Regions from separate parts of the Streptomyces sp. NPDC046197 genome, predicted to be linked through region 1. Evidence: riboswitches for the same ligand, from Rfam matches in the RefSeq annotation. Region 1 holds a riboswitch; each other region holds the start of a gene.

Region 1 (7,351 bases):
CCGATCGCCTGGTCGATGACCGCGTGCGAGGTAAGGGCGCGCTGGAGCTGGTCGAGCTCCTCGTGCAGCCGTTCGTGCTCCGCCACCAGTTCGGTGAGGGGCAGAAGCTGCAACGGGTGCCGTCCGGAAATCGCGAAGAACGCCATGGCAGTCCTGTGGGTCGTCGAGCGGCCGTCGCTCCAGCTTCACCCAGGAGTGCGCCGCGCACGACCCGGACATTTCCGACAGCCGCCGGTCCGACATCCCGAGCGGTGCGTACATCCTGTACATTTTTTACAGAAGGTCAGTCCGCCGGAGACGGCCCTGCCGCACAGAGGGGTGTGCCATGACCCGACCGTCCGCCCGCCATGTCCTGCCCGAGTTCACCGAGCGCACGAGCGCCGGTTTCCGGACGCTGGATCCGTACGCGAAGCTGCTGGAGGAGCGGATCGTCCTTCTCGGCACCCGGATCGACGACACCTCGGCGAACGATGTGATGGCGCAGTTCCTGCACCTGGAGCACCGGGACCCCGACCGCACCATCTCGCTGTACATCAACTCCCCGGGCGGCTCCTTCAGCGCGACGGCGGCGATCTACGACACGATGCGGTTCGTCGGCTGCGACGTGGAGACGGTCTGCCTGGGGCAGGCGGCCGCCTCCGCGGCGGTGCTGCTCGCCGCGGGTACGCCGGGCAAGCGGTTCGCGCTGCCGGGCGCCCGCGTGCTGCTCGACCAGCCCGCGCTGTCCGAGACCGTGGAGGGACGGGCGTCCGACCTCGTCATCAGGGCGGAGGAGCTGGTGCGCGTGCGGGCCCGCCTGGAGGAGATGCTCGTACGGCACACCGGCCGGCCCCGGGACCAGGTGCGGGCCGACCTGGAGCGGGAGACCATCCTGGACGCGCGGGGCGCTCTGGAGTACGGGCTGGTGGACCGGATCGTCTCCAGCCGCAGGACGCCCGGCACCACTTCGGACCCGAGGTGAGGCGCCGATGCTGCCTCCGGAACTGCCGCCGCTGCCGGCGCTGACCCGCGCCGAGGCCGACTTGATCGACCGTTACCTGGAGGTGGTGGACCTGCTGGGACGCATCAACCCGGCCCGGCACGAGGACACCTACCGGGGCCTGAGGGCCGCTCAGGCACTCGTCGGCAAGGCGGCCGAGCTGCGCGCGGCGCTCGCGCTGATGCACCAGCGCGGAGAGAACGAACTGCACGCCGCGACGCTGGCGCGCGCGCTGCGCGTGCTCGACGGCGAGCGGCGCACGCGCCGCGTCACATTGCCCCCCGACGGCGGCAGTTGACGCATCGTCCGGGCGTCCCCGTCCCCGGCGCTGACAGGGCGTCCGCTGCGGCGTCGAAACGGACCAAATGACGTACGGCCTTTCGGCGTAGACGCAGACCCTTTTTCGGGGGTGCTCCAGTTGCGCAACGCGCGTGGCCAAATGGCGGAATGAGCTGTTCCGGCGCTGGTCCGGGGCTCGTCGGGAGACGCGACGGCCGTTCGAGGGCGCGGGTGTCCACCCGAACGGGTGAGTGGTGAGTAACAACACAAACCCCCGGTTCCGTTGGGTTTTTCGGACATGCGTAGGTGAAGATCCGTGTCTGACGACAAGCCCCCGCCACAGCGGCGGGGCGGTCCGGGCGGACGCCGAGTCCTGCCGCCGCCCGGATGACCGGTCGACAGGAGTGGATCGGCAGGAGTGGAGGACCCAAGCACGACGGGTCGCCGGAACGGTCACGCCATGACCGGGCCGAGCAGCCCTTGGGGTGAAGCCGCGGCAACGCGGCCGGGCAACTTCGCCAGCCCGAATCCGACAGGTCATCCTTCACAGGCGGCTGACGAAGGGTTGCGCATGACTGCGCTCAATCGTGTCCCGTCGCTGATGGCCCGGGCCGGTACGGCCTCGGCCCTGACCATCGCCGCCGTGGGTGGCTCGATCGTGGTCCCGGGCGCCGCGTCCGACGCCTCGGCCGCCACGCTGGCGACGAGGGCGCTCCAGATCGCGGCGTCCAAGAAGGGTTCCCCCTACCAGTGGGGGGCGGCGGGCCCGCGGCGTTTCGACTGCTCCGGGCTCACGCTGTACTCGTTCAAGAAGGCGGGCAAGACCCTGCCCCGTACGGCGGCCGGTCAGTACAACAAGACCCGTCACATCTCGGCGAGCAGCCGTCAGGCCGGGGACCTGGTGTTCTTCCACTCCGGCTCGTACGTCTACCACGTCGGCATCTACGCGGGTGGCGGCAGGATCTGGCACGCTCCGAAGACCGGGGACGTGGTGAAGCTGCAGAAGATCTGGACCAGGAGCGTCTGGTACGGCCGGGTCAGCTGACCACCTGGGGGTGGTGGTGGCGTCCTGACGCGCCGCCACCGCCCTCGGGTTGCCGTACTGCGCCGTGCGGCGGCCCACGCGCCCACCGCGCCGCCGGCGCATGCGTGGGCGGCCGGGCGGCCCGGCTCCGGGCTGACGTGCGCCCTACGGTTCCTGCTGGCCCGCGGCCGTGACCGGCCGGGCCGGCACCGTCCACGGAAGTTCGATGCAGACGGTCTTGCCGCCCTCGCGGGTGGGGCGCACCGTCATCCTGCCGCCGCACTCGGCGGTGAGCCACCGGATGATCACCATGCCCCGGCCGTTGTCCTGCTGGACGGCGGCCGGCAGTCGTTTCGGGAACCGCGGATGGCTGTCCGTGACCCCGATGTGCAGCTGTTCGTCACGGTCGAGCACGAGATCCACCGTGAAGGTGGGTGACTGCCCGAAGGTGTGCTGCACGGCGTTGGTGGCGAGTTCGGAGACGATGAGCCGGATGGTGTCGGCGGCGTCCGTGTCCGACGACAGGCCCCACTCCGCCAGGGTGCCCACCACGTAGCCGCGGGCCGCGGCGACCGAGGCCGGATCGCTCGGCAGAGTGACGGATGCTTCCAGATGGTCTGCCATGGCGACGTCGTCCCTTTCCCACGGGACCGCAGTCCGACACGGAGCGGATGGTTCGAGTACGGTCCCGGACTGGTGCTTCGTCGTCAGACTGCCATTACCGCGTCTGTCACGGGTGGCGATCCACCAAGATGTGCATATATCTGTCGCTCGAAGCGGTGAACTCTGCGACGGCAGAGCGTATTTGGGCGGCCCGGAAGGAGTAGGGAGTAAGCCCATGCAGCACGGAACCTCGGTGCGCCGCCGGAAACTCGGCTCCGAACTGCGCGCGCTGCGCACCGGTGCGGGTCTCACCAGTGGTGAGGCGGCCCGGCTCGTGGGTTGGCACCAGTCGAAAGTCAGCCGGATCGAGACCGGCGCCAGCGGCGTGAAACCAGCCGATGTGCGCTTACTCCTGGACGCCTACGCGGTCGAGGACTCCCATCTGCGCGACCTGCTCACCGTGCTGGCGGGCTCCGACGACGGCGGCCGTCACCACTGGTGGCACGCCTACCGCGGCGTACTGCCGCCCACCTACCGGGATTTCATCAGTCTGGAGTCCCAGGCGAGCGGGATGCGCACGCTGGAGACCTCGGTCGTGCCCGGACTTCTGCAGACACCCGAGTACGCCCGTGCGGTGACCCGGGCCGCCGTGGACGGGCTCGACCACGACCGGCTGGACGCGCTGGTGGAGGTGCGGCTGGCCCGCCAGGACGTGCTGCGGGCGGATCGCCCGCTGGAGCTGAGCGCGGTCCTGGACGAGGCGGTGCTGCGCCGGGAGGTCGGCGGCCCTGGGGTCATGAACCGGCAGCTGGCGCGGCTGACGGAGGCGGCGCGCCTGCCCCAAGTTCGGCTGCAGGTCCTGCCGTTCGCCGCGGGGGCGCACATCGGACTCACCGGCCCTTTCGTTATCTTGTCATTTCCGAGCACTTCTGATCTGGATGTGGTTGTTCTCGACCAGTTGACGAGTAGCCTCTACCTCGAACGGAAAGAAGACCTGGAGGCCTACACCGAGGCCTTCAACACCCTCCAGATCCACGCCCTTTCACCCGAGGACTCGTTGGATTTCATCGCCGGGATAGGTGACGACGGGTAACCGCGTAAGGAGGCACCATGTCTGCTCTGCCTCGGAACGTACCTTCCAGTACCGATCTGCACGGTGTGCGCTGGCTGCGCAGCAGCTACAGCACCGGAGCGAACAACTGCGTCGAGACGGCCTCGCCGTGCTCCGGTCCCCGGGCCGGGCTGCTCGCCGTGCGCGACTCCAAGGATCCGGCCGGCCCCGCGCTGCTCTTCTCCCCCGAGAGCTGGGCGGGATTCCTCACCACGCTCCGGTGACGCACCCGCGGGCGCCCCGACCCGACTGATCACACACGCATCGCGCGAGGCACGGCCGTGTCACGCCGACTCATGGTCGCGTTTCGCCGATCACACGTACAGCGCGTTCGATCTGCTCCCCGGAGAGGTCCGCGCGAGCGGTCAGCCTGAGCCGTGAGATGCCGTCGGGCACGGAAGGAGGACGGAAGCAGCCCACGGCCAGGCCCGCCGCACGGCATTCGGCCGCCCAGCGCACGGCCCCATCGGGGGACGGCGCGCGCACGGAGACCACCGCGGCGTCCGGACGTACCGCCTCCAGCCCCAGGGCGGTCAGGCGTGCGTGCAGCTCGGCCGCCACCGCGCGCGCCCGGGCCGCCCGCTCCGGCTCACGGCGCAGCAGCCGCAGTGCCGCCAGGGCCGCGCCGGCCGCGGCGGGAGCGAGACCCGTGTCGAAGATGAAGGTCCGGGCCGCGTTGACCAGGTGGTCGATCACCGGTGCCGGCCCGAGCACGGCGCCGCCCTGGCTGCCGAGCGACTTCGACAGCGTGGCCGTCACCACGACGTCGCCGGCCCCCGCCAGCCCCGCCGCCTGCGGCGCGCCGCAGCCGCCGTCACCGAGGACACCCAGACCATGGGCGTCGTCCACGACCAGCCCCGCGCCGTGGTCCCGGCAGGCCGCCGCGAACGCGGCCAGCGGGGCGGCGTCGCCGTCGACCGAGAAGACCGTGTCGGACACCACGACGGCCGGTCCGTCGTGGGTGTCCAGGGCCTTGCGCACGGCCTCGGGATCGGCGTGGGCGACGACCTGCGTGGTGCCGCGGGCCAGCCGGCAGCCGTCGATCAGCGAGGCGTGGTTGCCCGCGTCCGAGACGATGAGGGAGCCGTGCGGGGCGAGCGCGGTGACGGCGGCGAGATTGGCCGCGTATCCGGAGGAGAAGACCAGTGCCGCCTCGAAGCCGCAGAAGTCGGCCAGTTCGTCTTCCAGTTCGCGGTGCAGCTCGGTGCTGCCGGTGACCAGGCGGGAGCCGGTGGCGCCACCGCCCCAGGTGCGGGCCGCGGCCGCGGCCCCTTCCGTGACCTCGGGGTGGCGGGCCAGCCCGAGGTAGTCGTTGCTCGCCAGGTCGAGGAGCGGTGAATGGGCCGGACGCGGACGAAGCGCCCTTACGAGTCCGGCGCGGCGGCGCAGTTCCCCCTGCTCGTCGATCCAGCCGAACGCCATGGCTCCTCCGGGGCATTTGTAGGCAGTGCACAGACACTAGCGGGACGGCCGACGGCCCAGGATGTGGCAATACCCACACGTCGAACCGTCTCTGTTGTGCAAACTCTCCTTGGCCCGAGGCGGCACCTTAGGACAGGATCGGACCTCATGGACCTGCTGAACACGCTGGTGGACAAGGGGCTTCGGCGCGAGCTGCCGACCCGCGAGGAAGCTCTGGCCGTGCTGGCCACCTCCGACGACGACCTGCTCGATGTGGTGGCCGCGGCCGGAAAGGTGCGCCGGCACTGGTTCGGTCGGCGGGTGAAACTGAACTACCTCGTCAACCTCAAGTCCGGCTTGTGCCCCGAGGACTGCTCCTACTGCTCCCAGCGGCTGGGCTCCAAGGCCGAGATCCTGAAGTACACCTGGCTCAAGCCCGACGACGCCTCCAGGGCCGCGGCGGCCGGGCTGGCCGGCGGCGCCAAGCGGGTCTGCCTGGTGGCCAGCGGGCGCGGTCCGACGGACCGTGACGTGGACCGGGTCTCGGAGACCATCAAGACGATCAAGGACCAGAACGAGGGCGTCGAGGTGTGCGCCTGTCTCGGTCTGCTCTCCGACGGCCAGGCCGAGCGGCTGCGGGAGGCCGGCGCCGACGCCTACAACCACAACCTCAACACCTCCGAGTCGACGTACGGCGACATCACTACCACTCACACCTACGCCGACCGGGTGGACACGGTGCACAAGGCCCACGCGGCCGGGCTGTCCGCCTGCTCCGGTCTGATCGCCGGCATGGGCGAGAGCGACGAGGACCTGGTCGACGTGGTCTTCTCGCTGCGCGCGCTGGACCCGGACTCCGTTCCGGTGAACTTCCTGATCCCGTTCGAGGGCACCCCGCTCGCCAAGGAGTGGAACCTCACCCCGCAGCGCTGTCTGCGCATCCTCGCCATGGTGCGGTTCGTCTGCCCCGACGTCGAGGTCCGCATCGCCGGCGGCCGCGAGGTCCACCTGCGCACCCTGCAGCCGCTCGCCCTGCACCTGGCCAACTCCATCTTCCTGGGCGACTACCTCACCAGCGAGGGCCAGGCCGGCAAGGCCGACCTGGAGATGATCGCGGACGCCGGGTTCGAGGTGGAGGGCACCGATCAGGTCACCCTGCCGGAGCACCGGGCCCTGGACGGCGGCGGCTGCAGCACGCCCGCGGTCGCGGGCTGCGGATCCCACGGGGATGGCGGGTGCGGATCCCACGAGGGTGGCGGTTGCGGCTCGCACGACGGTGGCGGCATCTGCGGTTCCGCACCGGCCTCGGCCCCGTCCGGCAACGAGCCGCGTACCGACCTGGTCGCCGTACGCCGCAGGGGCGCCGGTACGGACCTCGCGCCCAATGCCTGACCGGCCCGGCCCGAGCGTGCCCGAGCTGCTGGAGCTCGACCGGCGGCACGTGTGGCACCCGTACGGTCCGATGCCGGGCCGGCAGGAACCGCTCGTCGTGGAGTCGGCGAGCGGGGTCCGGCTGCGGCTGAGGCTCCCGGACGGAACCGAGGACGAAGTCGTGGACGGCATGTCGTCCTGGTGGTCGGCCATCCACGGTTACAACCACCCGGTGCTCAACGAGGCGGCCCACGAGCAACTGGCGCGAATGAGTCACGTGATGTTCGGCGGCCTCACCCACGAGCCGGCCGTACGCCTCGCCAAGCTCCTTGTCGACATGTCGCCCGAGGGGCTGGAGCATGTGTTCCTCGCCGACTCCGGCTCGGTGTCGGTCGAGGTCGCCGTCAAGATGTGCCTGCAGTACTGGCGCTCGCTCGGCCGTCCGGGCAAGCAGCGGCTGCTGACCTGGCGGGGCGGCTACCACGGTGACACCTGGCAGCCGATGTCGGTGTGCGACCCCGCGGGCGGGATGCACGAGCTGTGGACCGGTGTGCTGCCCCGCCAGCTGTTCGCGGACGCGCCG
Region 2 (7,351 bases), on a different contig from region 1:
CGACTCCGTGGACGTCGTGGCGTACGGCGTCGGGGAGGTGCTGTCGGCCGCCTGCTCGTCGGTGTGGCTGACGATGAAGCGGTTGCCGGTGAGCACGAGCACGGTCACGTGCCTGCGCACCTCGTTCTGGTCGAACGTCGTCTCCTGGTGGACCAGGTACGACCGGACGGGCTCGCCGCCCACGGCGGCCTCGACCGCCTCGGCCACGAGAGCCGGGTAGTAGCCACTGCGCTCGATCGCCGAACGCAGCCCCTGGGTCGTCGTACTGGTCTTGGCCATGCCGTCCATCCTACGGGGGTGCACCGACTGCGAGGCACCGCTCCGTGCCGGAGAAACCTCGCTCAGTAGGCCGGAAGGGTCCGCGGGCCGAGGTCGTCGCGGGCGGGCGGCGGCGCGAGGCGCACACTGGCACCGAGGACGCTCAGCCCGCGCGGGGCGACGACGACCGGCTCCAGGGTGACCGCCACGACCTCCGGATGGTCGTCGACCAGCCGGGACACGCGCAGGAGCAACTCCTCCAGCGCAGGCGTGTCGACCGGCGCCGAGCCGCGCCAGCCGAAGAGGAGGGGCGAGGCCCGGATGGACCGGATCATCGAGGTCGCCTCCCGGTCGGTGACCGGGACGAGTCGGTGCGCCATGTCCCCGAGCAGCTGCGAGGGGGCCCCGGCGAGGCCGAAGGAGAGCACCGCGCCGGCCGCCGGGTCGATGACCGCCCGTACGACGGTGTCGACACCGCGCGGTGCCATGGCCTGAACCACCGGCCGCAGCTCGTCGGGGCTGCCGAACAGCTCGGTCAACTCGGTGTACGCCCGCCGCAGTTGCTCCTCGTCCGCGAGGTCCAGACGTACGCCGCCCAGGTCCGCGCGATGCCTAAGGTGCGGGGCGGTGGCCTTGAGGGCGACGGGGTAGCCGAGGGTGTGGGCGGCTTCGGCGGCCGCGTCCGCAGCGGGCGCGGGGATGGCCCGGCGGACGGCGATGCCGTACCGGCCGAGCAGTTCGCGGGTCTCCTCGGTCCCGAGCGTGAGCCCCTGGCCCCGCTCGAGCAGTCCGCCGATCAGCCCGGCGGCGCCCTTCTCGTCGATGTCGTCGTACTCGGGCACCTTGCCCGGGTCGGCGGCCTCCCGCCGCCACCGGGCGTACTTCACGGCCTCGGCCAGGGCCCGGACGGCGCGTTCGGCAGCCGGGTAGGCCGGGATGAGACGGGAGCCGGTGCCGGGGCCGGCGGTGGCGCACGGCTGTGCGGGGCCGGGCAGGGCGCCCGGGTCCGCTGCCGCACGGGGCAGGCGCTGCGGGTTCGCCTCGGCCTGGGGTGCCGTGCCGGCCGCGGCCGACAGCGCCTCGGCCAGTCCGCCCAGCTCGACGTGCACCACGAGCACCGGTTTCCCGGGGTCCGCCGCCGCGGCGGACCGCAGGGCCTCGGCCAGGGCCGCGTCCTCGGCCGCGCCCTCCCCCACCGCAGGTATCGCGGTCACGACCACCGCGTCACACGTGTCGTCGGCCAGCGCCCGGGCCAGGGCGGCCCGGAAGTCCTCGGCCGACGCCCCGGTCGTCAGGTCCAGCGGCGGTTGCGGCCGCAGCCCCTCGGCGAGACACGCGTCGTACGACAGCACTCCGAGGGACTCGGAGTTCCCGAGGATCGCCACCCGGGGCCCGCCGGGCAGCGGCTGCCGGGCGAGCAGCAGTCCCGTGTCCACCAGGTCGGTGATGGTGTTCACGCGGATCACGCCGGCCTGCCGGAACAGCGCGGACACCGTGGCGTGCGGCAGCCGGGTGGCTCGTACGGCGTGCCCCTGCGGGGTGGAGCCGGCCCCCAGCACCACCACCAGTGGCTTGACGGCGGCGGTCCGCCGGGCGAGGCGGGTGAACTTGCGCGGGTTGCCGATGGACTCCAGGTACATCAGGCCCACGTCGGTGTCCGGGTCGTCGTACCAGTACTGGAGGACGTCGTTGCCGGAGACGTCCGCGCGGTTGCCGGACGACACGAAGGTCGACACGCCCGTGACGCCGGTGACCCCTCCCCCGCGCCGGTGCAGCCGGGACAGGAGCGCGATGCCGATGGCCCCCGACTGCGCGAACAGCCCGGTGCGGCCGGGGCGGGGCATCTCGGGTGCGAGCGAGGCGTTCAGCCGGACGTCCGGGGAGGTGTTGATGATCCCGAAGGAGTTGGGTCCGATGATCCGCATGCCGTAGGCGCGCGCGTGCCGCACCAGTGCGCGCTGGCGCTCGCGCCCCTCGGGGCCGCTCTCCGCGTATCCGGCGGAGATCACGACGAGCCCCTGCACGCCGTGCTCGCCGCACTCGGTGACGACCTGGGGGACGTGCTCGGCGGGCACGGCGACGACGGCCAGGTCGACCGGCCCGTCGATGTCCCGCACCGAGCGGTGGGCGGGCACCCCGTCGATCTCCTTCTGGTCCTCGTGGAAAGCGCTGTTCACGGCGTGCAGACGGCCGGTGTAGCCGGCGTCGCGGATGTGGTCGAGGAGGCTTCGGCCCACGCTCCCTGGCGCACGGCCGACGCCGACGACGGCGACCGAGCCGGGCACCAGCAGCCGCCGCACCGACCGCGCCTCGGCGCGCTGCTCCCGCGCGCGCTGCACGGCCAGCGAGCGGTCGGTCGGCTCGATGCCGAACTCCAGGTGCACCACGCCGTCCTCGAAGCTGCGCTTCTGGGTGTATCCGGCGTCCGTGAACACCTTGATCATCTTGGTGTTTGCGGGCAGCACCTCGGCGGTGAAGCGGCGGATGCCGCGCTCGCGCGCCACGGCCGCGATGTGCTCCAGGAGGGCGGAGGCGACCCCACGGCCCTGGTGTGCGTCCTGCACCAGGAAGGCGACCTCGGCCTCGTCGGCCGGCGCCGAGGCGGGCATCCCGTCGGTGCCGATGCGGTCGTAGCGTACGGTGGCGATGAACTCGCCCCCGACCGTGGCGGCAAGCCCCACCCGGTCCACGAAGTCGTGGTGCGTGAAGCGGTGGACGTCCTTCGCGGACAGGCGCGGGTAGGGCGCGAAGAAACGGTAGTACTTCGACTCGTCCGAGACCTGCTCGTAGAAGCTGACCAGGCGGTCGGCGTCGTGGGCGGTGATGGGGCGGATCCGCGCGGTGCCACCGTCGCGCAGCACCACGTCGGCTTCCCAGTGGGCGGGGTACTCGTGCCGGTCCGACGAGGTCTGCATGGGGCCCAGAGTAAGGCTCGCGTACGACAACGGCGCGAGGCAGTCTGTGGAGGACACACGTCGGGCCGAGGCCGCGGTCCGACGCCGCCCGGAGCCGGGCAGGGCACCGCTCCGGGCACGCTTCGCGATATGGGAAACTGGTCTAGACAACCCTGAACACCTGAAGGGCAGCATCACATGGCTGAGCGCCGCGTCAACGTCGGCTGGGCCGAGGGCCTCCACGCCCGCCCCGCCTCCATCTTCGTCCGGGCCGCCACGGCCACCGGCATTCCCGTGACGATCGCCAAGGCCGACGGCACCCCCGTCAACGCGGCCTCCATGCTGGCCGTTCTCGGCCTTGGCGCCCAGGGCGGCGAGGAGATCGTCCTGGCCTCCGACGCCGAGGGCGCGGACGCCGCCCTGGACCGGCTGGCCAAGCTGGTCTCCGAGGGTCTTGAGGAGCTGCCCGAGACGGTCTGATCGAGCCGATCGCGCGGCGAAGCCGTGTCGCCCATTCCGGGCGGCGCGGCTTCGCCCTTTCCCGCCCGGCGGTGGATTTCCCCGGCCACATACCCGCCTCCTCGACCGAGATGCGCGACGCGGCAAACCAACGGGAATTCATGACGGACGGAAAAAGGGCAGCGGAAATCCACCCCCACCGAATACGCCTTCTTTGTATACGGCGCGGGTGTTAATGCCGTAGGCCCGACATGTTTACGGGATGTTGCGAAGTCCTCACACGGTCGGCCCGCGTCGCGCCGCCCGGAAACCGCAGCCGGTGGACCACCGTCGCGCGCTCGGTGTGCAGGGCGGTGACGGCCCGCGCGCGCTCGCTGTCGCCGCGTGCGACGGCGTCCACGATCGCCCCGTGCTCGGCCCAGGACTCCACGGGGCTGGCGGGCGCCTCCACCGTGTACATCCACGCGATCTTGTGCCGCAGCTGGGTCAGCATCGACGTCAGCGCGGGACTGCCGGAGGCCTGGGCGAGCGTCTCGTGGAACCAGCCCCCCAGGGAGCGCAGGTCCTCGCTGCTGCCCCGCCTGGCCCGTTCCTGGCCCAGCCGGACCAGGCCGCGCAGCACCTTCAGATGGGCGTCCGTGCGACGCTGGGCGGCGCGCGAGGCGCCGAGCGGCTCCAGCAGCAGGCGCATCTCGAGCAGGTCGGCGGCATCCTGCTCGGTCGGCTCCGCGACGCACGCGCCCGCGTGCCGCCGGGTCACCACGAAGCCCTCGGCCTCCAGGGTGCGCAGGGCCTCACGCACGGGGACGCGTGAGACGCCGTAGCGACGGGCGAGGACTTCCTCGGTGAGCCGGCCGCCGCGCTCGTAGACACCCGCGACGATGTCGTCCCGGATCGCCGTGCACACCGAGTGCGCCGGAATACGCATGCCCGACCTCCGCCTTAATCCCCGTGAAACGTCGACGATGGACGCCTGTTCCGTGACTCTATTGCAGCGCGCGGGAATTTCCGATGGCGGGCCGGAATCCATGGAGTTTTTTTGGACAGCGGGGCGTCCGAAACGCCAAAGCCCCGGCACGAGCGGCCGGGGCTTCGGGACGTCTGCTGTGGCGTCAGGCGTTCACACCGTGCTTGCGGAGATAGGCCACGGGGTCGACGTCGGAGCCGTAGTCGGGACCCGTACGGGCCTCGAAGTGCAGGTGCGGTCCGGTGGCGTTGCCGGTCGCGCCGGACAGGCCGATCTGCTGGCCGGGCACGACGGTCTGGCCCACCGAGACACCGATGGACGACAGATGGCCGTACTGGGTGTACATGCCGTCGGCCATCCTGATCACGATCTGGTTGCCGTACGCCCCGCCCCAACCGGCCTGGACGACGGTGCCCATGCCCACCGCGTGGACGGTGGTGCCGCTAGCGGCGTGGAAGTCGATGCCGGTGTGGGCGCCGGAGGACCACAGCGAGCCGCCGGTCTTGTAGCCGGTGGAGACGTACGAGTCGAAGATCGGCGCGACGAAGGCGTTGAGGCGCCTCCGCTCGGCCTCACGGGCGGCGCGCGCCTTGGCCTCCCGCTCCTTCTTCGCCTGCTCGGCGGCCTCCTTGCGGGCGGCCTCCTGGGCCAGCTTCTGCTCGGCCGCCTGCTTCTGGGCGGCGGCCTGGGCGTCGATCTTCGCGGCGACCGAGTCACCGATCGTGATGACCGGGGTGAGGCCGGTGTCCTCCGGGGCCGGGGTCTCGGCGGCGAGCGCCGGAACGGCGGCGAGGGTGCCGATGACGCCGGTGGTGGTGAGGGCCGCGACGCCCGCCGCGCGGGCAGTGGTGCGGTGCATCCGGCTGGGACGACGATGCTTCCCCGAGGCGCGGGTGAACGCCATGTAGACGCTGGTCCTTTCCTTCCCTCTCGCCTACCGGGTTAGCTGACGGGTTCGGAGCAGGAAGGTCTCCTACGGACCCCCTCGCTCGTGCGCGGGCGTCCGATTCACCCCAGGGACGGTGGGTCCCCGGCTCCCCTGGCTCGCGCCGTACGGGGATTCGGCGATGGCTGTCCGGTGTCGCGGCTGCGACGCACTGCCTGACGGACAGCCGGGTTGACGCTAAAGGGGGCGTCTTCCAATTCCCAAACGGATCAGGAGTTTTGTAGCGCATGCCACAGGGCAGACAGGCAGCCTCTCCCTCAATTCGGACATCGTTCGGACATCCTTCGGACACATCGTGGGGCCCTGGTGGCGCTTCGCTCACCAGGGCCCCACGCGCGTGTGCCGCTCGCCGGCAGGTCCGGCCGTACGCGCACGACGGCCGGCCGGACCGCCGCGCGATGTGCCTCTACTCGGCCGGTACGACGGTGACTTGGCCGATGCCGAGGGCCTCGACGGGCTCCTTGATCTGCGCCGCGTCGCCGACGAGGACCGTCACCAGGCGGTCCACCGGGAAGGCGTTGACGACCGCCGCGGTGGCCTCGACCGTGCCGGTGGAGGCGAGCTGCCGGTACAGCGTGGCCTGGTAGTCGTCCGGCAGGTACTGCTCGACCTGGTCGGCCAGCGTGCCGGCCACGGCCGCCGCCGTCTCGTACTTCAGCGGGGCGACGCCGACGAGGTTCTGCACGGCGACGTCCCGCTCGGCGTCGGTGAGCCCCTCGGCGGCGAGCCTGCGCAGCACCGTGAACAGGTCCGCCAGGGCCGGGCCGGTGTTGGGGGTGTCGACCGAGCCGCTGATCGCGAGCATCGCCGCGCCCGAGCCGTCGGGGGCGGAGCGCAGTACCTGGCCGAACGCCCGCACGCCGTAGGTGTAGCCCTTCTCCTCGCGCAGGACACGGTCCAGGCGGGAGGTGAGGGTGCCGCCGAGGCAATAGGTGCCGAGCACCTGTGCGGACCACACGCGGTCGTGCCGGTCGGCACCGACACGGCCGATGAGCAGCTGTGTCTGGACGGCGCCGGGACGGTCCACGATCACCACGCGGCCGGTGTCGTCGGCGGTCACCGGTGGCACCGGGTGCGGCTTGGCCGGCGAGCCGGTCCAGGCGCCCAGGGTCTCGCCGAGCAGCTCGTCGAGGTCGATGCCGGTGAGGTCGCCGACCACCACGACGGTGGACGTGGCCGGCCGCACGTGCCGGTCGTAGAAGGCGCGGACGGCCGCCGCGTCGATGCTCCGGACCGTCTCCTCGGTGCCCTGGCGCGGGCGCGACATGCGCGTGGCGGCCGGGAAGAGTTCCTTGGACAGCTCCTTGGCGGCACGGCGGGAGGGGTTGGCCAGCTCGTGCGGGATCTCGTCGAGGCGGTTGCGCACCAGTCGCTCCACCTCGCTGTCGGCGAACGCGGGCGCCCTGAGGGCGTCGGCGAGCAGGCCGAGCCCCTTGGCCAGGCGCGAGGCCGGAACCTCCAGGCTCAGCCGGACGCCCGGGTGGTCGGCGTGCGCGTCAAGCGTGGCGCCCGCCCGCTCCAGCTCGGCGGCATACTCCTCCGCCGAGTGCTTGTCGGTGCCCTCGGAGAAGGCCCGCGCCATGATCGTGGCGACGCCGTCCAGGCCCTGCGGCTCGGCGTCCAGGGGCGCGTCCAGCAGCACCTCGACGGCGACGACCTGCTGGCCGGGGCGATGGCAGCGCAGCACCGTCAGGCCGTTGTCCAGCGTCCCGCGCTCGGGCGCCGGGAACGCCCACGGCTTGGCCTCGCCGGCCTTGGGCTGGGGGTGGAACTCCATCGTGGCGAGCTCGGTCACTTCGCCTCCTCGGTGTCGTCGGTGGCCGTGGC
Region 3 (7,351 bases), on a different contig from region 1:
GCGGCTCCGTCTCCTTGCCGGAGAACTCGCCGGCGCCCGCCTCCCGGACCAGCAGCACGACGCCCCGGACACGGTCTCCCGTGCCGATGGGGACGGCCACGGCCGGGCCGAGGCCGACGAACCGCGGGGGCCCGGCCCAGATCCGCTGGTCATGTGTGACATCCGGGCTGATCACAGGTGTGCCGGCGGCGAAGGCCTTCCCGGTGAGCGTGCCCTCCACGGGCAGCACCAGGCCGCGGTGCGCGTCGGCCTCCCGGCCGATGGCCAGCTCGACGGTGAGCGTGTCGGTGCCCTCCATCGGTATCGCGACCGCGGCGAGCGCCGCCCCGGCGATCTCCCGGGCGCGCTCGGCGATCAGCCCGAGGACCTCGCTCTGCTCGCCGCCGGACATCAGGGTGTGGGTGATCTCCGCGTTGGCCTCCAGCCGGCGCTCGCGCAGCCGGGACTCCTCGTACAGCCGGGCGTTGTCGATCGCCACACCGGCGGCCACCGCCAGGGTCGACAGGACGGACTCGTCCTCCTCGTCGAACTCCAGCCCACCGCGTTTCTCGGTCAGATAGAGGTTGCCGAAGACCTGGTCCCGCACCCGGATGGGGACGCCGAGGAACGTGTTCATCGGCGGGTGGTGGGCCGGGAACCCGTACGAGGAAGGGTGCTCGGACAGCTTCGCCAGCCGCAACGGCTCGGGGTGGCGGATCAGCTCGCCCAGAATGCCGTGGCCCTCCGGGAAGGAGCCGATGCGGGCGATCTGATCCTCGCCCACGCCGACCGTGTGGAAGGCCGAGAGACGCTTGCCGTCCGGACCGATCACGCCGAGGGCCGCGTACTCGGCGTCGACCAGTGTCGCCGCGGCCTCCACGATGCTGAACAGCACCTGTTCCAGGTGCAGCTCCCGCCCCACGGAGAGCACAGCCTCCAGGAGGCTGTGCACCCGGTCCCGGGTGCCGCGGGCCGCATCGAGGCGGGCCTGCAGCTCCTCCAGCAGCTCGTCCAGCCTGAGATGGGGCAACCGGAGGCGGGCCTCCTGAGCCTCCCCGGCGCTTGCCACCGCTGATCCTCCATGCCCCTACGAAGTGCCGAAAGCCGTACTCACATGCCAGGTTAGCGGGTGGGCACGGGAGCGACGCGCAAACAGCGCAGCCGCAGGCAGCAGGACGGCCACTGGGCGCTGCGGCCGGCTCCCTCGGCCCCGGCAGCCGCTCCGGGCGCCTGCGCAGGGTCAGTGCCCTTCGGTCCGCAGACGGTCCTTGGCCTGGGTGGCGATCACGGCGGCCTGGATGCGGCGCTCCACTCCCAGCTTGGCGAGCAGGCGGGAGATGTGGTTCTTCACCGTCTTCTCGGCGAGGTACAGCCGCTGGCCGATCTGGCGGTTGGTCAGGCCCTCGCCGATCAGGGCCAGGATCTCCCGCTCCCGGTCGGTCAGGCCGGGCAGGGCGTTCGGCTCCTCCTCCTGTCTCTGCCCGCCCCTGAGCCGGGCCATGAGCTTGGTGGTGGCGCTCGGGTCCAGCAGTGACTGGCCGCGAGCCACGGTGCGCACGGCCGAGACCAGGTCCGAGCCTCGGATCTGCTTCAGGACATAGCCGGAGGCACCCGCCATGATCGAGTCGAGCAGTGCCTCCTCGTCGTCGAACGAGGTCAGCATCAGGCAGGCCAGTCCCGGCAGAGCGGAGCGCAGTTCGCGGCAGACGGTCACGCCGTCGCCGTCCGGCAGGCGGACGTCGAGGACCGCCACGTCCGGGCGCAGGGCGGGGACGCGGACCAGGGCCTGCTCCGCGGTGGCAGCCTCGCCGACCACCGTGATGTCCGGTTCGTCGTCCAGCAGGTCGTGCACCCCACGCCGAACCACCTCGTGGTCGTCGAGGAGGAAGACCCGGATCGGGGTGTCGTCACCGGCCTGCTCGCGGTCCACCATCGATTGCTCCTTGTGCGGTCTCGTGTTGTCACTGGGATCCTTCCCTGCCCCGGGACCAGGAGGCCAGGGCCGTTCGGCCCAGTTTCCGCGCGGGCACACCGACCACGTCCCGGACGATCCCGTCCGGGGTGCCGGACCGGTCCGGGCCGCCGGGCGGCCGGTCAGACCGGCGCCGCCTCCAGGCGGTAGCCGGTGACCAGCTCCGGCACGATCCGCACCACGTGCGCCATCTCGGCGTCGACCCAGGGGACCAGCAGCGCCCGGCAGCGCGCCAGGTCCTCGGGGTCGGTCACCGCGGTGGCGACGCCGGTCACCACGACGCTCCATCCGGTGTGCGTGTCCGGGTCGATCTCGTCGGCCTCGTACGCCACCACCTCCGAGCTCCGGGAGCGGGTGAGCAGGGCGGAACCCGTGTGGGTGCGGAGCACGACGGCGCCGTCGAGCACGAGATGGTTGACGGGCCGGATCGCCGGCAGGGCCTGCTGCGTGAAGCCGACCCGGCCCAGGGGCACGCTCGCCAGCAGCTTCAGCGCCTCTTCGCGGCCCAGCTCGATCATGCGGGTGCCGGTTCCCACGTCGGCCGTCCTCTCTTCCGGCACACCCGGTCCGTCTGCCCGGTGTGCGGCGGACGGTCCGTGCCGGAAAGGGGTACGGCCGACCGCGCGTCGCGTGCTCTTCCGAAACGATCGTCTCTCGGTTCCCCGGGCCGGTCCCGAGGCCGTACGCCCCCGGCACAGGGCCGGACGGCCCTAATGGCACCACGTCCCGAGCTCCGTCGTGCCCCGGGAGTCAGCCGTCCCAGACCCAGTCGGCGACCTCGGGCAGGTCGGTGCCGTGCTCCCGGATCCAGTCGTGGTGGCGCTGCCGGGCGTCCTCCATGCGCTGACGCACGGCCGCGGCCCGCACGGACAGGCCCGGGACGCGGTCGACGACGTCCATGACCAGGCGGTAGCGGTCCAGGTCGTTGCGGACCACCATGTCGAACGGCGTGGTCGTGGTGCCGATCTCCTTGTAGCCGCGCACGTGCAGGTTCTTGTGTCCGGTGCGCCGGTAGGCCAGGCGGTGGATCAGCCACGGGTAGCCGTGGTAGGCGAAGATCACCGGCTTGTCCGTGGTGAACAGCCCGTCGTACTCGAAGTCGCTCATGCCGTGCGGGTGTTCCTCGCTCGGCATGAGACGTGCGATGTCGACGACGTTCACCACCCGCACGGCGAGCTCGGGCAGGTGCCGGCGCAGCAACTGGGCTGCCGCCAGCACCTCCTGGGTCGGCACGTCGCCCGCGCAGGCCAGCACCACGTCCGGTTCGCGGGAGCCGTCCTCGGTACCGGCCCACCCCCAGATACCCGCGCCGCGGGCGCAGTGGACCTTGGCCTCCTCCATCGACAGCCAGTCGAAGCAGGGCTGCTTGCCCGCGACCACCACGTTGACGTAGTCGCGGCTGCGCAGCACATGGTCGGCCACCGACAGCAGGGTGTTCGCATCCGGCGGTAGATAGACCCGCACCGCCTCCGGGCTCTTGTTCATCACGTGGTCGACGAAGCCGGGGTCCTGATGGGAGAAGCCGTTGTGGTCCTGGCGCCACACGTGCGAGGTCAGCAGGTAGTTGAGCGAGGCGATGGGGGCACGCCAGGGCAGGCGGCGGGTGGTGCGCAGCCACTTGATGTGCTGGTTGACCATCGAGTCGACGATGTGGGCGAAGGCCTCGTAGCAGGAGAACAGCCCGTGCCGGCCGGTCAGGAGATAGCCCTCCAGCCAGCCCTGGCAGGTGTGTTCGGAGAGGATCTCCATCACCCGGCCGTGCCGGTCGAGGTGTTCGTCCACCGGGAGGGTGCCCGCCTGCCACGCCTTGCCGCTGACCGCGTAGACGGCCTGGAGGCGGTTGGACGCGGTCTCGTCGGGGCCGAGGAGACGGAAGTCGCGGCGGTCGGCGGTGGCCCGCATGACGTCCTGGAGCATGTCGCCGAGGACGCGGGTCGGTTCGTGCAGGGTCGCGCCGGGCTTGTCGACGTCCACCGCGTAGCGCTCCAGGGGCGGCAGGGGCAGTTCGCGCAGCAGGAGTCCGCCGTTGGCGTGTGGGTTGGCGCCCAGTCGGCGCACGCCCGGGGGGATGCAGGCCAGTACGGCGGGGCGCGGGGCGCCGTTGTCGTCGAACAGCTCCTCGGGCCGGTAGGAGCGCATCCACTGTTCCAACTGCCGCAGGTGCTCCGGGTTGTCCCGGACGGCGGCCAGCGGGACCTGGTGGGCGCGCCAGGTGCCCTCCACCGGCAGACCGTCGACCTCGGCCGGCCCGGTCCAGCCCTTCGGGGTGCGCAGCACGATCACCGGCCAGCGGGGCCGGTCGCCGCCGCTCCCCCCGCGCGCGGCGCGCTGGAACGCGGCGATCCGGTCCAGTGCGGTGTCCATGGCGTGCGCCATCGCGCGGTGGACGGCCGCCGGGTCGTCGCCCGTGACGTGGATCGGCTCGTGGCCGTAACCCCTCAGGAGGTCGTCGAGTTCGGCCTCCGGCAGGCGGGCCGGCACGGTCGGGTTGGCGATCTTGTAGCCGTTGAGGTGCAGGATCGGCAGGACCGCGCCGTCGTGGACCGGGTCGAGGAACTTGTTCGAGTGCCAGGAGGCGGCGAGCGGGCCGGTCTCCGCCTCGCCGTCACCGATCACACAGGCGACGAGCAGGTCCGGGTTGTCGAGGGCGGCGCCGTAGGCGTGCGAGAGCGAGTAGCCGAGCTCGCCGCCCTCGTGGATCGAACCCGGGGTCTCGGGAGCCACGTGGCTGGGCACCCCGCCGGGAAAGGAGAACTGCCTGAAGAGCCGGCCCATGCCGGCCGCGTCCCGCGTGATGTCCGGGTAGGTCTCGGTGTACGACCCCTCCAGCCAGGAGTTCGCCAGGACGGCCGGCCCCCCGTGCCCGGGGCCCCAGACGCACAGGGCGTCCAGGTCGCGGGCTTTGACGACACGGTTCAGGTGGGTGTGGACCAGGTTCAGGCCGGGTGATGTGCCCCAGTGGCCCAGCAGGCGCGGTTTGACGTGCTCAGGGCGCAGCGGTTCGGTCAGCAGGGGGTTGGCCATGAGATAGATCTGACCCACGGAGAGATAGTTCGCGGCGCGCCAGTGGGCGTCCAGGGTGGCGAGTTCCTCGTCCGTGAGTCCGGTGGGCGCCTGCTGCGTGTCGACGGACATCGGGCATCCTTCCGGTTCGGTGCAGCGGTCGGCTGGGGTTGCGTGCCGTGCACGACACCCACCCTCCGTCGCCCCGGCGGGTACCCGACAGGGCCGTTCGGGACACACCCCCGGGCCGAGCCGCCCGTGCGCGGCCGCGGCTCACAGCACCGGGTCCACCCGTACAGCGTGCGCCCGCCGACGAGCTCACGCCCGGTGGCCGGCTCCGGATGGATGCGCACGAAGACCTCTTCGGGTGACGGCACCCAGGGGGCGGGCCGACCCGCGCCGACCGCTCGTGCTCGCCCGGGTGGGACACCACCACGGCCCGGCCGGTGACGACGACGCTCCACCCCGCGCACGTGCCGGCAGACGCAGGCACATCGCCCTCGTGAAGGGCCCGGTACAAGAAGGTCACGAATACGTATCGGACATTTCGCGCTTCAATCTTCACACCAGGCACACACGTTCGCTAAGTTGACGTCCAGGCCGCACGATCGACTCCGGCGAACCCGCCGGATCGTGCGACCTCCGCCGAGTCCGGTGCGCCCCTACGGGCAGCCGGAGCCGGGGACCCACCGACATTGGGGTGAATCGGCCAACGGCCCACCAGGGCAACGGTCGTAGGGCACACCTTCCGGATCCGTCCGCCCGAACCCGACAGCTAACCCGGTAGGCGGTGTACGGAAGGAGTACGTCTTCCTTGGCGCCGGAACGACCTTCGCGCCCGGGAGGCACCAGCCTCCCCGGCACCCGCACCCCCGCCGTTGCGACCGCCGCGGACGACAGAGGACCCAGCCGCGCTGAGGTTCAGCAGCGAATCAGCAGCCTCTACGACCAGGCCGAGACCTCCACCGGGAACTACAACGCGACCCGGGCGATGAGCAGGGCGGGGCGCCCGCGCGCCAACTCCTCGCCCGGCAGGGCTTCCCGGGACGCCGACCCGCTTCTGGACAGTATCGCCAAACAGTGGTTCGACGGGGCACGCGCGCAGTTCGGGCCCAGCGTCCCGGCGGCCCTGCCCGCGGATCGCATGCCGAAACCGGCCAACTCCCGTCCTGCGGCGTCGGCAAGAGGCGCGATCGACGGTCCGGCCGGCCTCGGACGGGAAGCGAACCTCCCCGCACTGCTGGAGCTGACCGCCGGCCCCGATGCCGCGGTGACGACCGGAGCCCGGCCGGAGCTCACCGGGGGGCCCGGCGCCGCGCTCACGGCCGGTCCCGTGGCGGAGTTGCCCGCCCGCGCGCTGCCGGAACTGCCCGCCGTAACCCCGATGGAACCGACCGTCATCGCAACTCCGGCGGAAACGACCGCCGGAGCACCGGCGGAACTGCCCGCCCGCACCATGTCGGTGCCGCTGCCCACCCCTCCGGAGACGCAGCTGGAAACCGTCAGGGCCCTGCCGGCCACGGTCGCCCGGCCCCGGCAGCCGGCGTGGTGGTCCTCCAAGGAGCGGCTCCAGCGGAAGGTGGCCCAGGCACGCGAGTTGCTGGCCCGGCACGCCGCCCAGCACAGCGCGCCGCCCGTCCAGGCGGCGCCCGTCCCGGCTGCGGCCGCTCCGGCGACCGCACCCTGGCCCACCTCCGAGGAGTCCTGGCCGAGCCCTTACCCGGGACCGGAACAAGTGCTCCAGCAGTCGGCGGAGTTCGTCCCGGCACTGCCGGTCGACGTGGGCGGCACGGCCCTGGGTGCCGACATCGCCCCCGCCCCGGAACAGGCCGTCACCACACCGTCGTTCGCCGCCCCGGCTGCCCCGCCCGTCGCGGAGGCGGTCCCCGTCGGCGAACCGATGGGCTCGGCCTACGAGAGGAAGGCGGCGAAGGCGCTCGACTTCGCGCGGGCGCAGATCGGCAGGCCGTGCGTGTGGGGCGCCACAGGACCGGACTCCTACGACTGCTCCAGCCTCACCCAGGCCGCCTGGCGAACGGCCGGCGTCGCCCTCCCGCGCACCGCGTACGAGCAGTCCGCCTCGGGCACCGCGATCTCCCTCGCCGAGCTGCGGGCCGGGGACCTGATCTTCTTCTACGGTGACGCGGGGCACGTCGGCCTCTATTCCGGCAACGGCATGATGGTCCACGCCCCGAGTCCGGGGGCGTCCATACGTGAGGAGTCGATCTTCTTCGCCGGCCCCCAGGCCATTCAGGGCGCCGTACGGCCCGCGTGACGGCTGCGCCCCACCCGGCCCTCGTGCGGGCCCCGCTGGTGCGGGCCGCTCCGCGGGGCCGGCCCGCGGGGAGACAGGGCTCGGGCAGGCCCGGAAAGCGGGGCCCGGACGAGGGCCGGGGA
Region 4 (7,351 bases), on a different contig from region 1:
GGTTCAAATCCTGTCCCCGCTACTGAAACTCAGGGCCGGAATCCAATCAACGGATTCCGGCCCTGAGTCTTTCCCCGGGTGTTTCCCCGAGTGCAGTCCCAGCGCTCCACGGCGTCCGCCCGCGGCTTGCCACGTGTTCCTCATCACACCGTGTCCTCCGGTCGGCCCACACCGGCTCGCCCGCCGCACCCGGTCCGGGAAACCTGGACGGGCGGACGAGATCGACATGGACATGCGTGGCGGGAGACGAGTGGTGCGGCCTGGTGAGGTGGAGGACGAGGGGCCGTACGACCTCAAGTCCCTGGACGACGACCTCGATCGGCAGGGGCGTCCAGGCCGCGGTGACCGCCTCGGCTCCCCCGGCCGGGGCGGCGGTCGGCCGCCCGGCGATTCCGCGCCCCTGCCCGTGCCGGGGCCCGGTCCCGCCTCTCTCCCGCCGGGCGAGGGCGGCGAGCGGCGGCGCATCTCGGGCGCGCGCGCGTTCGTCCGGGTGCTTCCGCTGCTGCTGCTCGTCGCCGGCACCTGCCACGACTGCCTGACCCCGTCGACCTTCACCGCGGCCCCGCTCTTCACGGCCGCGCCCCTGGTCGCCGCCCCGCTGCTGTCCCGGCGGGTCACCCTGCTCACGGGTGTCGCGGCCGTCGCGGTCGTGCTCGGGCTGCGCCTCGGGCGGGGCGCCGTCCTCCGTGCCGAGTCGGTCACCGAGCTGGTCACCGTGGCGACGGTCGCGGTCCTCGCCGTGATCGTCAACATCCTCGTCCGCCGCAGCCAGGAGCGGCTGGCCTCCGCCCGCGAGATCGCCGAGGCGGCCCAGTACGCCGTGCTGCCCGAACCCGCTGACCGGATCGGGGGCCTGGAGATCGCGGCCCGCTACGAGGCGGCGCAGGCGGACGCGTTCATCGGCGGCGACCTGTACGCGGTGCAGGACAGCCCCTACGGCGTGCGGCTCGTCGTGGGCGACGTGCGCGGCAAGGGCATGGGGGCGGTGGCGGCCGTGGCCGTCGTCATCGGTGCCTTCCGCGAGTCCGCCGAGCAGGAGGCGACGCTGGAGGCGGTGGCGCAGCGGCTGGAGCGGGCGCTGGCCCGTGAAGGCACCCGCGGAAACGGGATCGACGCCATCGAGGGGTTCACCACCGCCGTGCTCGCCGAGATCCCGCACGACGCCAAGGTGGTGCGGATCGTCAACCGCGGCCATCCGCCGCCGCTGCTGCTGTACGCGGACGGCACCCTGCGCACGCTGCTGGCCGCCGACCCGGCGCTGCCGCTCGGCATGGGCGATCTGGGCGTCTGGCCCGACCGCGCCGAGGAGACCGACTTCCCCGCCGGAGCCACGCTCCTCTTCCACACCGACGGCCTGTCCGAGGCACGTGACGGACACGGCCGGTTCTACGACCCCGAACGGCAGCTCGCGGGCCGGACCTTCCGCGACCCGGACACCCTGCTCACCACCCTCGCGTCGGAGGTGCGCCGGCATTCCGGGGGCGGGATGACGGACGACATGGCGCTGCTCGCCGTCCGGCGGCCTTGACCATTGTCACGCGAGGTGAGCGACCGGTCCCGTTCCGCATAAAAACTGACGTACCGTCAGAAACGGTGGAACCGCTGAGGTCGGGTCAACTCGCCCGGCTTTCGTCACCCCTGGCCCGAACGTCCGGGGCGAGAAGGTTTAACGATCAAGACGAACGGCTTGGAATCAGGGGTCCGGGTCTATTAACGTTCGATAACGCAGCGCGGTCGTCCCAGCCGTCACAAGAGGCGGCTCCGTGCGCACGCGCCGAATCCCGTCAGGGAACCGGGGAACCACCACCGTGGGGTGAGTCGAGCGTCAACCGCCGTGGCGGCACGGCTGGTTTACGCGCGTAGGAGACCTTCCTGCTCCGAACCCGTCAGCTAACCCGGTAGGCGAGACGGAAGGAAAGGAGTACGCCCGCGTGGCGTCCAACCGGTCTGCCTCTCCAGCTCCGTTCGTGCCGACCCGGCGCACCGAGACCCTCGGTTACGGCACCTCCCACACCGACGAGGGCCCGTGGGAGGAGTGGAACCCCACCGCGGAGTCCATCCGTCCCGTACGCGGTCGGCACCGCGTCACCAAGCAGCGCGGCGGCGGGCTCGCCCGCAGTTCCACCGTCCTCGGCGTCGGCGTCATAGCCGCCGTCGGCGCGGGCGGCATGGCCAGCGCCAACACCGGCAAACCGCCGGTGTCCATCTCCCTGCCCGACCTGCCCTCCGTGGGCTCCCTGTTCGACGACTCCCCCCACGCTCCCAAGGGTTCCGCGACCGCGCTCAGCACCGCCGGCGTGACCTCCACCGGCAGCGCCGAGGGCGCCGTCGGCGCGGGCGAGGCGCTGCGCAACCGCATCATGGCGCAGGTCGACCAGCAGCAGACCCAGGTCGAGAGCAAGGCCGAGGCAGCCGCGGAGACCGCCGCCGCCAAGCAGGCCGAAGAGGCCGCCGCCCAGGCGAAGAAGGAGGCCGGGGCGAAGGCCGCGGCCGCCAAGCAGAAGGCGGAGGAGGAGGCCAAGCAGAAGGCCGAGGCCGCGCGCCTGGCCGAACTGGCCAAGCAGTACGTGCTGCCGACCTCCTCGTACACCATCACCGGGACCTTCGGGCAGCCCGGTTCCATGTGGTCCTCCGGCTACCACACCGGCCTCGACTTCGCCGCGCCCACGGGCACCCTGATCAAGGCGATCCACAGCGGCACCGTCACCCAGGCCGGCTGGGCCGGCGCCTACGGCTACCGCACGGTGCTCACCCTCGACGACGGCACCGAGCTGTGGTTCTGCCACCAGTCGTCGATCAACGTCACGGTCGGCCAGAAGGTGAGCACCGGCGAGGTCATCGGCCGGGTCGGCGCCACCGGCAACGTCACCGGGCCGCACGTGCACCTGGAGGTCCACCCCGGCGGTCAGGCCACCGCGATCGACCCGATGACGTGGCTGCGCGGCAAGGGCCTCAATCCCTGACATCCACCTCCCCTGTTCCCCGGCGGTTCTGGCGGCGTCCCCCCGACGTCAGGGCTGCCGGTCAGGTGTTTGCGCATCCTTTGCGGCCGGTGTGGAATGAGTCACTCCGTTCAGCGGGTTGATGCTGGACATGACTTCTCCACGCAAGCTGGGCTCGTCCGACCTCGAAGTCTTCCCGCTCGCGCTCGGCGGCAACGTCTTCGGCTGGACCGCGGACGAGGCGCAGTCCTTCGCCGTCCTGGACGCGTACGCGGCCGCCGGCGGCAACTTCGTCGACACCGCGGACTCCTACTCGGCCTGGATCGAGGGGAACGAGGGCGGCGAGTCCGAGACGCTCATCGGCAAATGGCTCAAGGCGCGCGGGAACCGCTCCGACGTCGTCGTCGCGACCAAGGTCAGCCAGCACCCGGCGTACCCGGGCCTGAGCGCCGCCAACATCAAGGCCGCGGCCGACGCCTCCCTCAGGCGCCTGGACACCGACTACATCGACCTCTACTACACCCACTTCGACAAGCCCGAAGTGCCGGTGGAGGAGATCATCGGCGCGCTGGACGAGCTGGTGAGGGCCGGCAAGGTCCGGCACATCGCCGCCTCCAACATCTCCGCCGAGCGGCTGCGGGCATCCCTGGACTTCTCCGAGCGCGAGGGTCTCGCCCGGTACGTGGCGCTCGAGCCGCACTACAACCTGGTCTCGCGGGACACCTACGAGGGCGAGCTGCAGCACCTCGCCGAGCGCGCGGGCCTGGCCGCCGTGCCGTACTTCGCCCTGGCCTCCGGCTTCCTGACCGGCAAGTACCGGCCGGGTGCGACGGTGGACAGCGCGCGGGCCGGGGGCGCCGCCAAGCACCTGCGGACCGAGCGGGGCCAGAAGGTCCTCGCGGCCCTCGACGAGGTCGCCCGGGCTCATGACGCCGAGGTCGCCACGGTGGCCCTGGCCTGGCTCGCCGCGCAGCCGACGGTGGTGGCCCCGATCGCCTCGGCCCGCACGGTGGAACAGCTCCCGGCGCTGGTGGCGGTGGCGGACCTGCGCCTGACGGACGAGGAGCTCCGGAAGCTGACGGAGGCGTCGGCGTAGTCGTCTCCTGGCAGCAGTTTCAGCCGTGTTCAGCCGTGTTCAGCTGTTCTCGGCTGCTTCGGCTGCTTCAGCTCTTTCCCCGGTGCGGAACCCCTATGGCTGGGTCCGGTAGGGGTTGTACGCGGGATACGGCACCGCCGCCCCGTACGGCGCCTGGCCCGGGGCCTGCCCCTGCGCCCCGTACACCCCGTGGCCGGAGCCCGGCGGCTGCCCGTACGCGCCGTACGCCCCGTACACCGGCCACGGCGGCGCGGCCACCGGCACGGGCCGGGCCGTCATCCGCGCCGCGTGGTCCAGCGCGGGCCGCGCCACCTCCCGTCGCCGCCACAGTTCGTGCAGCAGCTCCTGTTCCCGTACGACGAAGTCGGCGCCGGCCCGTCCCCGGCGCCCCCGGTGCCGCAGGAAGGCCAGGGAGGTCGCGTACGCCTCGTACTGGGCGACCGCCCGTGCCGCCGCCTTCCCGGCGTGGTGGCGGGCGTGGTCCCGGGCGAGCCGGCGGGCCCGCATGGAACCGAGGGCGAACGGCTCGGACGGCGCCAGCCACCCGGCGGCGGCGTAGGCGGGCAGCTCCTCGCGGACGGTCCGCAGCTCCCGCTGCCGGGTCCAGATGACCAGCCAGGTGAGCAGCCCGAACGCGGGGAGCATGAAGGCCGCGTAGACGGCGAAGAAGCCGTACTCGCCGAACGAGGACGAGCCGTTCCAGGTCGCGTGCATGCCCATCGCGAGCAGCAGGCCGGACGGCGGCAGCAGCACGCGGCGCAGGTGCTGGCGGTCGCCGGAGAGCGCGGCGATGCCGAAGCCGATGCCGGTGAGGACGGTGAACAGCGGGTGCGCGAACGGCGACATGACGATGCGCACGAAGAAGGTGGCCGCGGTGACGGAGGCGATGCCCCCGTCACCGTTGAGCTGGTCGGTGCCGAAGGCGGTGCCCAGGTAGAGGATGTTCTCGGTGAACGCGAAGCCGGTGGCGGTCACGCCGGCTATGACGACACCGTCGACGATGCCGGTGAAGTCACGCCTGCGGAAGAGGAAGATCAGTAAAACGGCGGCGGCCTTCGCGGACTCCTCCACGATCGGGGCTATCACCGTCGCGCCGAGGGTGTCGGCACTGGAGGGGTCGGCGGTGGCCGTCGCTATCCATTTCGTCGCGAAGCTGTTGGCGACGATCGCTATCAGCGCCGCCGCGCAGGCGCCCCAGGCGAAGGCGAACAGCATGTTCCGCCAGGGGCCGGGCTCGACCCGGTCCAGCCACCGGAAGGCGGCTATGAGCAGCGGTACGGGCAGGACGGCCAGTCCCAGCCCCACCAGGAAGCCCTCGGTGCCGGTCTGTTCGCGGACGATGGCCAGGATGACCAGCCCGGAGAGCGCGAGCAGGGTGCTCAGCGCGCCGTAACGGACCCATCTGCGCTGCCACCAGTGCGCGTGCCGCGGCCGGCCGCCGGCAGGTCCGCTGGGGTGGGTCGGGTACGGGGGAGGGGTGGCCACGGCATTGACCCTAACGAGGGAGGGCGCCGCCCGCGACGGGGCCTCGGGCGACGGGGCGCGTCAGTTGCTGTCGGGGCGCTCGGTGGGGGGCTGGTCCGACGGTCGCTCCTGGTGCTGGTCTTCGTGCTGTACGCGGCGGAAGAGCAGATCGTTCACCACATGACCCTTCTCCAGTCCCTGGCCCTCGAAACGGGTCAGCGGCCGGAAGTCGGGCCGGGGCGCGAACCCGCCGTCGGGCTGCGTGTTCTCGAAGTCCGGGTGCGCCGTCAGTACGTCGAGCATCTGTTCGGCGTACGGCTCCCAGTCGGTCGCGCAGTGCACGACCGCCCCGGGCCGGAGCCGGGATGCGGCCAGCGTCAGGAACTCCGGCTGGATCAGCCGCCGCTTGTGGTGCCGCTTCTTGGGCCAGGGGTCGGGGAAGTAGACGCGCAGCCCGTCCAGGGCGTCGGGGCGGAGCATCTCGCGCAGCAGGATGATGGCGTCGCCGTTGCCGACCCGGATGTTGCCGAGCCCGTTGCGGTCGGCGAGGCCCAGCAGATTGCCCTGGCCCGGGGTGTGCACGTCGACGGCGAGGATGTTGGTGCCCGGGTCCGCGGCCGCCATCAGCGCGGTGGCCTCGCCCATGCCGAACCCGATCTCCAGCACGACGGGGTTCGGGTTGCCGAACAGCTCGGCGAGGTCGATCACCCGCTGTCCGTCGATGTCCAGTCCCCACTGGGACCACAGCCGCTGCAACGCGTCCGCCTGCCCCGCCGTCACCCGGCTCCGTCGCGGCTGGAAGCTGCGGATCCGCCGTTCGAAGTGCGACCCGGCCGGATCGGCCCTGGGCCCGTCGGGAAAGCGCGGCTCGCCCTTGCTCCGGGTGTGCCGGACGGACACACCGGGGGCGTGGCGGGGCTGCCCGCCGGGGGCGGGCTGCGGGGCTTCGGGGGTGTTCAGGGAGTTCCACACAGTGGGTCGATTTTACGGCGTGCGCAGCCGCGAGCCGTCGTGCCACTTCCCGGCCGACGGGCAGTGATGCGGTCGCCGCGGGCTCGGCGCGTTGTGAACCGCCGTCGCGCACCGGTGATGCAGCACGCGAACCTCCCTCGCCGCAGCTGTCACACGGAGCCGAGCGCGGCCAGCGCCCGGCGTGCCACCTCCCGGCCGATCGGCAGTGATGCGGTCGCCGCGGGGCTCGGCGCGTTCAGTACGTGTACCGCCCGCGCACCCTCCCTGATCAGGAAGTCGTCCACCAGCGTCCCGTCCCGCAGGACGGCCTGCGCCCGCACCCCCGCGGCCGCCGGCACCAGGTCGTCGGCCGTCACGGCCGGCAGCAGCCTGCGTACCGCCTGTGTGAACGCCGCCTTCGACACCGAGCGCCGCAGCTCCCCGGTCCCGTACCGCCAGTGGCGGCGCGCGATCCGCCACGCGCCCGGCCAGCTCAGTGTCGTCGCCAGCTCCCCGGGCCGGACGACTCCCCAGCCGTACCCCTCGCGGGCCAGCGCCGGTACCGCGTTGGGCCCGATGTGCACGCCACCGTCGATCCCGCGCGTGAGATGCACCCCGAGGAACGGAAACGCCGGGTCCGGCACCGGATAGACCAGCCCCCGCACCAGCTCCGGCCGCGCCAGCTCGTAGTACTCGCCCCGGAAGGGCACGATCCGCATCCCGGGTTCGTCCCCGGTCAGCCGGGCCACCTCGTCGCAGTACAGCCCGGCGCAGTTGACCAGCACCCGCCCGCGCACGACGTCACCCCGCGCCGTGCGGACGGCCACCCCCAGCTCCGGGCGCCGGTCCACCCGTACCACCCGCGCCCCGTACCGGATCTCCGCTCCCGACGCGTTCG

What was found. A riboswitch is a leader RNA that binds a small molecule or an ion and turns the genes downstream of it on or off. The one in region 1 is predicted to bind cyclic di-AMP.
Positions count from the first base shown of each region.
Region 2: another riboswitch for cyclic di-AMP. It lies ahead of AB0A61_RS23170 (M23 family metallopeptidase); the one in region 1 lies ahead of AB0A61_RS07610 (C40 family peptidase).
Region 3: another riboswitch for cyclic di-AMP. It lies ahead of AB0A61_RS18730 (NlpC/P60 family protein); the one in region 1 lies ahead of AB0A61_RS07610 (C40 family peptidase).
Region 4: another riboswitch for cyclic di-AMP. It lies ahead of AB0A61_RS30395 (M23 family metallopeptidase); the one in region 1 lies ahead of AB0A61_RS07610 (C40 family peptidase).

Region 1 covers NZ_JBEYZY010000004.1:114,547-121,897, reverse strand. The annotation lists gene AB0A61_RS07625 (ANTAR domain-containing protein) at 1-146, opposite strand, end outside; gene AB0A61_RS07620 (ATP-dependent Clp protease proteolytic subunit) at 326-961, shown strand; gene AB0A61_RS07615 (hypothetical protein) at 969-1,277, shown strand; cyclic di-AMP (ydaO/yuaA leader) riboswitch at 1,613-1,826, shown strand; gene AB0A61_RS07610 (C40 family peptidase) at 1,830-2,303, shown strand; gene AB0A61_RS07605 (ATP-binding protein) at 2,448-2,906, opposite strand; gene AB0A61_RS07600 (helix-turn-helix transcriptional regulator) at 3,121-3,978, shown strand; gene AB0A61_RS07595 (DUF397 domain-containing protein) at 3,996-4,220, shown strand; gene AB0A61_RS07590 (8-amino-7-oxononanoate synthase) at 4,291-5,418, opposite strand; gene bioB (biotin synthase BioB) at 5,566-6,789, shown strand; gene AB0A61_RS07580 (adenosylmethionine--8-amino-7-oxononanoate transaminase) at 6,782-7,351, shown strand, end outside.
Region 2 covers NZ_JBEYZY010000016.1:149,888-157,238, reverse strand. The annotation lists gene AB0A61_RS23190 (DUF5998 family protein) at 1-288, opposite strand, end outside; gene AB0A61_RS23185 (GNAT family N-acetyltransferase) at 342-3,173, opposite strand; gene AB0A61_RS23180 (HPr family phosphocarrier protein) at 3,351-3,632, shown strand; gene AB0A61_RS23175 (GntR family transcriptional regulator) at 3,844-4,539, opposite strand; gene AB0A61_RS23170 (M23 family metallopeptidase) at 4,724-5,482, opposite strand; cyclic di-AMP (ydaO/yuaA leader) riboswitch at 5,495-5,655, opposite strand; gene AB0A61_RS23165 (pitrilysin family protein) at 5,931-7,319, opposite strand; gene AB0A61_RS23160 (pitrilysin family protein) at 7,316-7,351, opposite strand, start outside.
Region 3 covers NZ_JBEYZY010000012.1:78,430-85,780, reverse strand. The annotation lists gene AB0A61_RS18755 (GAF domain-containing sensor histidine kinase) at 1-1,048, opposite strand, end outside; gene AB0A61_RS18750 (response regulator transcription factor) at 1,220-1,912, opposite strand; gene AB0A61_RS18745 (pyridoxamine 5'-phosphate oxidase family protein) at 2,074-2,469, opposite strand; gene AB0A61_RS18740 (phosphoketolase family protein) at 2,702-5,086, opposite strand; partial or broken gene AB0A61_RS18735 (pyridoxamine 5'-phosphate oxidase family protein) at 5,245-5,435, opposite strand; cyclic di-AMP (ydaO/yuaA leader) riboswitch at 5,588-5,760, shown strand; gene AB0A61_RS18730 (NlpC/P60 family protein) at 5,769-7,229, shown strand.
Region 4 covers NZ_JBEYZY010000027.1:77,633-84,983, forward strand. The annotation lists tRNA gene AB0A61_RS30385 (tRNA-Met) at 1-22, shown strand, start outside; gene AB0A61_RS30390 (PP2C family protein-serine/threonine phosphatase) at 401-1,528, shown strand; cyclic di-AMP (ydaO/yuaA leader) riboswitch at 1,763-1,920, shown strand; gene AB0A61_RS30395 (M23 family metallopeptidase) at 1,932-2,963, shown strand; gene AB0A61_RS30400 (aldo/keto reductase) at 3,094-4,038, shown strand; gene AB0A61_RS30405 (PrsW family intramembrane metalloprotease) at 4,132-5,523, opposite strand; gene trmB (tRNA (guanosine(46)-N7)-methyltransferase TrmB) at 5,584-6,474, opposite strand; gene lhgO (L-2-hydroxyglutarate oxidase) at 6,624-7,351, opposite strand, start outside.